Regions from separate parts of the Shewanella denitrificans OS217 genome, predicted to be linked through region 3. Evidence: predicted binding sites of a transcription regulator. Region 3 holds the regulator's gene; each other region holds the start of a gene.

Region 1 (2,210 bases), 2.1 Mb from region 3:
ACGTAATAGTTGAGCCAATTACTCACCAGCAGCGAACCGTGGCTGTGCCAACGGGCGATAATGTCTTGTTCAGGGTCATCATCACGAAAATAATTGCAGGGCACACTTGGGTTTAAGCCTTCTTGACTATCACGGATAAACTCATCCCTTAAGGTGCCTTTTTGGTACTCGGGATGGCCTGTGACAAATAAATTGCGATTATCTTGGCTTAAAATAATATAGGCACCAGCCTCATTGGATTGTGCCAAGACTTCGAGCTCATCATGCTGTTTGATTTGTGCGAGCTCCATTTGGGCAAAACGTGAATGAGGCGCATAAAACTCGTCATCGAAACCACGCAGCAAGGGATGCAGTGCTTGGGTACGGCTGTGATTAAATACTCCTGAGCATTTTGTCGTTAATAGCTGACGCTGCAAACCATACAAATGATACAAGGCAGCATGGGCTGCCCAGCAAAGAAACAGCACTGAGGTGACATGAGTCTGAGACCAATCTATGATTTCCCGAATGTGATCCCAATAGCTCACCTGTTCAAATTCGATTTGCCCTAAAGGCGCGCCTGTGATGATAAGGCCATCGTAATTACGCTGGCGCACTTGTTCAAAATCACAATAGAAGTTATTCATGTGATCCATTGAGGTGTGTTTCGATGTCTTATCATGAATGCGCAATAAGTCCACATTGACCTGCAAAGGGGTATTACCGAGTAAGCGCAGTAGCTGAGTTTCAGTCTCAATCTTGTTTGGCATCAAATTTAAAATCAGCACTCGCATCGGTCGAATGTCCTGATTGGCGGCGCGGGTTTCTGACATCACAAAAATATTTTCTGATTCTAAAATGCCTGCTGCAGGTAAATCATCAGGGATCCTTACGGGCATACTGGCCTCCAAATAAGATGGTCAAGATAAAGTCACACTAACATCATAACCAAGGACGTCTAGATGTCTACCTTCTTTTAACTTTTAGCCATGAGAAATTTTCTTATTTACCTATTAACAAAACCTGTAAGCAAAAAAAGGAGCCTGTTGGCTCCTGCGTTGTTTTGACTTGTCACAGCTTAAGGCCTGCTTAGCCTTAGCGTAAATCATAGAGTTAATCTTAGGCTAGCCCTTAAAAGCTGTAACCCACACTCACCATGTAAACCCAAGGATCTATGTCTGTTTCAACCTTTTGCGCTATGCCGCCCATATCAAAGCTGACATCGGTTTGGATTTTGGCGTACCACACTGAGGCATTCACTAACCAGTCTTTATTCAGCTTATAATCTAGGCCAACCTGCGCGGCTACGCCCCAAGATGAGGTCATGCTTAAATTGGTGAGTGCACCATTTAAGTCATTGGTGAATTCGTTATCATAGAAATTGGTGTAGTTAAGCCCTAGGCCTATATAAGGACGCACTACGCTGCTGGCTTGTCCAAAATAATACTGGGCCACTAGTGTTGGCGGTAAATGCTTAGTCTCGGCAATCTGACCTAAGGATCCTAGGGAAATGTCATGGCTAAACGGCGAGGCGGCGAGTAATTCGACTCCTATACTGTCTGTCAGCATATAGGCAAAGTTAAGCCCTAGTTGAGTGTTAGTATCCACAGTGAATTCATCCACGGCGGCAACCACAGGGCTAGATTCATTGGGCGCGACGGTTGCTATACCAGCACGGACGATAATGTCGCCTGCTTGATGAGCTTGAGCAACATTAGTAAAACTTGCAGTAATAAGACCTGCTGCAAGTAAAGCTAGGGTGATGTTATTATTCATTTTACGACTCCATTTGGGCGACAGACAGATATGAATCCTCATATCCTTTACAGTTGTCGCTACTCTGCCCCATAAGAGCCAATGGAATATTGATCTGGATCAAGCCCATAAAGTCTTCGAGTCATCATAAGTTAGAGTCTTGATCTAATTCACAAAAACAAATAATTACTACTTCATAATTCTTGTTAAACCTAGCTTGGTGGTTATTCAGATACTTGAATAGGCACTGGGTTAACTGGGGATAGTGGTTAACTGGGGATAGCGTTCAAGCCAGCGTTTCTGGGCGAGCCTTGCTTGAAATTGCTGGTATTGCCTTTGAGGGTTATGACTCAGTTGCAGCTGAAACAAGCTGTCTAAGCCGAATGCGGTTTCTAAATGGAATTCAAAAGACACTAAATTAGGCACAAGTCTTATACCTATGGCAGTTTCCTTCTCCGGCCAGTGCCCCATGGCAT
Region 2 (2,210 bases), 540 kb from region 3:
CGGCCTTGTCTGTCGCTTCCCATGGGAAGCCTTCACGGCCAAAGTGTCCGTAAGCTGCAGTTTGCTGATAGATAGGGCGAGCCAAGTCTAGCATGGCCGTTAGGCCGTAGGGACGTAGCTCAAAGTGCTGGCGAACTAGCTTAATGAGCACTTCTTCAGACACTTTACCCGTGCCGAAAGTCTCAATGCTGATTGAGGTAGGCTCGGCAACGCCAATGGCGTAAGACACTTGGATTTCACAGCGGTCAGCAAGACCAGCAGCAACGATGTTTTTTGCTACATATCGGGCAGCATAGGCTGCACTGCGATCCACTTTAGATGGATCTTTCCCAGAGAACGCGCCGCCGCCGTGGCGGGCCATGCCGCCGTAGGTGTCAACGATGATCTTACGACCTGTTAAGCCACAATCACCTACTGGACCGCCAATAACGAAACGCCCCGTTGGGTTAATAAAGTATTTAGTGTCTTTATTTAACCACTGCGCCGGTAATACTGGCTTGATGATGGTTTCCATCACACCTTCAATCAAATCCGCTTGAGTGACGTCTTCTCTGTGCTGGGTCGATAACACGATAGCGTCGATACCGACAATTTTACCGTCTTCATAAGCAAAAGTGACCTGGCTTTTTGCGTCTGGTCGCAGCCAAGGTAGGGTACCGTCTTTACGTACTTCGGACTGACGTTTCACTAATGCGTGAGCATAAGTAATAGGGGCTGGCATCAGTACGTCAGTTTCATTGTTGGCATAGCCAAACATTAATCCTTGATCGCCCGCACCTTGCTCGGCAGGATCGGCACGATCCACACCTTGGTTGATGTCTGGTGATTGCTTGCCAATGGCGTTTAATACCGCGCAAGAGTCTGCATCAAAACCCATGTCTGAATGGGTGTAGCCAATTTCGCGCACGGTTTTACGGGTAATTTCTTCGATATCAACCCAGGCAGAGGTGGTGACTTCACCGCCCACTAATACCATGCCGGTTTTAACATAGGTTTCACAGGCAACACGAGCTTTTGGGTCTTGCTCAAGAATTGCGTCTAATACCGCATCAGATATCTGATCGGCGATTTTATCTGGATGACCTTCTGAAACGGATTCAGAGGTGAACAAGTGCTTTGCCATAATAGGTAAATCTCGTCTTGGGGAATTTGAACGTGTAGAAGCTTCTACATCTAGACGTCTATTTTAATGAAATTTTTGCCAGATAACACCCCTAAACTAAAATTTACCCCCCCCATTCAAGATTTGGGGGATAAAATGGCAATCTTTTCATCGGTTAGTTTTCAAGGCTAATCAATTAATGCTATGAAATCAATTGAATTATTTTACTTTCTGCCAACGCTTAAATTGTGTTTGTTCAGCGCAAAGATTAATAATTTATATTGGTTAACATGCGTTTTTGTTTGGTGTTGCCAGTTTGATTAATACTGAATAAAACCACTTGAGTAAATTTAGCAGAGTCAGCAAGATACGCCATTTAAGCGGTATATATTTATTAACAAATGCTCTGTGATTAAGGCTTTTTGGGGCTCAAACTGACGTTTAGATGAATCTCACAAAAATTTTTAATTTGCGTCACAGTGCCGAGTAAGGGAAAATGTGCCTCCACAATTGCTAGTGCACCTCAATACTAGCAAACATCATAATCAAGCAGGAGAGAGCATGTCTTCCCGTAAAGTACTCGCTAACGCTATCCGTGCATTAAGTATGGATGCAGTTCAAAAAGCCAATTCAGGTCACCCTGGTGCACCTATGGGTATGGCTGATATCGCCGAAGTGCTTTGGAATGATTTCCTTAAGCACAACCCGACGAACCCTGAGTGGGTCGATCGCGATCGTTTTATTTTATCAAACGGTCACGGCTCTATGCTGATTTACTCTTTACTGCACCTAAGCGGTTATGCTTTGCCAATCGAAGAGCTAAAGCAATTCCGTCAGCTACATTCTAAGACTCCAGGCCACCCTGAATACGGTTACACCCCAGGTGTTGAAACCACCACTGGCCCATTAGGCGCAGGTATTAGCAACGCGGTCGGTATGGCCATTGCTGAAAAAACCTTAGCGGCGCAGTTTAACCGTGAAGGCCATGATATCGTCGATCACTTTACTTACTGTTTCTTAGGTGATGGCTGTTTAATGGAAGGCATCTCCCACGAGGCCTGTTCATTAGCGGGCACCTTAGGCTTAGGCAAGTTAATCGCATTTTGGG
Region 3 (2,210 bases):
TTTCCTGATGTTGGCGCATTCGTACACTTAATGTTCTAAGTCCACGTAAGGTCAGGTAACTATCAAACGCGCTACCGGTTAAACCTAAGGTATTTGCCCACCAATCGAGTCGCTCGCCAATGTCGGCATCTTTAGCCACCACGGCGCCGCCAACAACATCGCTATGACCATTAATGTATTTAGTGGTGGAGTGCACCACTATGTCAGCCCCTAGGGTTAATGGCTGTTGCAATGCAGGGGAAAGAAAGGTGTTATCCACCACCACTTTAGCGCCCACTTGATGACTCAGTTGGCAAATTGCGCTGATATCCACCACCCTAAGCAGTGGATTCGACGGAGTTTCTAGCCAAACATATTTAGGCTTAAGCTGCAGAGCGTCTGCCAATGCATTAGCGTCATTTTGATCGATAACCACGAGCTTAAAACTGCCCTTAGCTGCCAAGTGAGTAAACAATCGGTAGCTGCCGCCATAGCAATCATGGGGGATGACTAACACATCTTCAGGGGCTAACAAACTGGTGACTAAGGTGATGGCCGCCATACCAGTACAAGTGACAACTGCACTATGACCTTGCTCTAACTTTGCCAGCGCCTCTGCCAATAAGTTACGCGTTGGGTTGCCCGAGCGGCTATAGTCAAACTCTCTGGGCTGTTGATGCCCTTCAAAGCTGTAATTGGTCGACAAATAAATCGGTGGCACCACAGATCCATGCTGAGTATCCGACTCTATGCCGTGACGAACGGCCAAGGTGGCTAATTTATGCTGACTCATGTGGACTCCATCAATTTGCAGTGTAGATGTCTAGATGGCTAAATCTACGCGTAAGTCTAGGCCTGGTCAAGCACTTTAGCCATCTAAACGTCCAAAAGTAAAGAAATCTATTTGCAATCAACAACAAATAGTAGCAATAATTTGACTGTGGCCTGTAAGGGGTTAAAATCTGCACCGAATTTCAAGTTAAGGGTGAGTTAATGACTGAGTGGAATGGCGAATATATTAGCCCATACGCCGAGCATGGCAAAAAGAACGAGCAAGTAAAAAAAGTGACTGTGTCTATTCCGTTAAAAGTACTCAAAGTACTGACAGATGAACGCACTCGTCGCCAGGTGGGTAACCTAAGACACGCAACCAACAGTGAACTCCTCTGTGAAGCCTTCTTGCATGCCTATACTGGGCAACCTCTTCCCAATGATGAGGATCTATCAAAAGATCAAATTGACGGTATACCCAGTGAAGCCAAGAAAATGATGGAAGCTATGGGCTTAGAGTGGGAAGAGTTAGAATAAACCCGCTTAAGCAAAGTCATACCTAGCAAGTAACACAGGGTTAGTTGGCTAACAATGCGCTAACCCAAATTTTCGGCAAGTTTACTTTAGGCCTTCTCCTTGATCATCGATCCCCTGAGCCTTGCCCTAGCGGCGATTATTATCTTCTTTGCCGCCATCACTCAAAGTCTAATTGGCTTTGGTTTAGCCGTCGTAGCCAGTCCGCTACTTTATCTTGTTGAGCCTGATCTGGTACCTGCACCCGTTATCATGATGGGCTTTGCCATCTCTGTGCTCACCTTGATCCGCGAGCGCGGCCATTTAGAATTTAATGGCCTGCAATATGCGTTACTTGGACGTATTCCCGGGGGCTTTCTTGGGGCAAGTTTATTGATCTTAGCGCCACAAGCCGTCTTAGGCTTAGTGATCGCCGCCATTGTGGCTATTGCCGTGATTTTGAGTGTGTTTAAATTCAGCGTGCCAGTGAATCGCACCAGTTTATTTATTGCGGGGATTATTTCGGGTATTTTTGGCAATATCGCTGCCATCGGTGGGCCGCCAATGGCCATTTTACTCTCAGGAAAAGATGCCAGTCAGTTTCGCGCCGCCTTGTCCGCGTTTTTTATCTTCAGTTCCCTTATCGCGTTAATTATTTTGGCCGTCACAGGTTTATTGAGCTGGCGTCATCTATGGCTTGCCTGCATGCTGCTGCCGTCTGTGGTGTTCGGATTTCTTGTGGCGGGAAGATTAGTGGGCAGAGTTGATAAACAAAAGACTCGCAGCGCGACATTAATCCTCTGTAGCCTTAGCGCCTTGGTGCTGACAGTACAATCTGTGCTGACGCTAGTTAACTAAGACAAAATCACTGACATCACGGCCTATTGCGGTTAAAAATGGTATGAGGTTTTTAACAGCGCCCCTTTACTGGTATCACTGCCCAGCAA

Evidence for each region. Region 3 encodes MetJ, which represses methionine synthesis genes. Its sites were predicted from a motif close to TAGACGTCTAGACGTCTA; they were not measured.
Region 1: the regulator MetJ is predicted to act here: its motif matches at 931-948, upstream of metA (homoserine O-acetyltransferase MetA).
Region 2: the regulator MetJ is predicted to act here: its motif matches at 1,167-1,184, upstream of metK (methionine adenosyltransferase).

The regions. Positions count from the first base shown of each region.
Region 1 is NC_007954.1:3,098,842-3,101,051, forward strand. It holds gene metA (homoserine O-acetyltransferase MetA) at 1-878, opposite strand, end outside; gene ompW (outer membrane protein OmpW) at 1,111-1,755, opposite strand; gene SDEN_RS13485 (nucleotidyltransferase family protein) at 1,987-2,210, opposite strand, start outside.
Region 2 is NC_007954.1:1,237,528-1,239,737, forward strand. It holds gene metK (methionine adenosyltransferase) at 1-1,123, opposite strand, end outside; gene tkt (transketolase) at 1,664-2,210, shown strand, end outside.
Region 3 is NC_007954.1:699,440-701,649, reverse strand. It holds gene metB (cystathionine gamma-synthase) at 1-772, opposite strand, end outside; gene metJ (met regulon transcriptional regulator MetJ) at 973-1,287, shown strand; gene SDEN_RS03210 (sulfite exporter TauE/SafE family protein) at 1,390-2,121, shown strand; gene SDEN_RS03205 (hypothetical protein) at 2,154-2,210, opposite strand, start outside.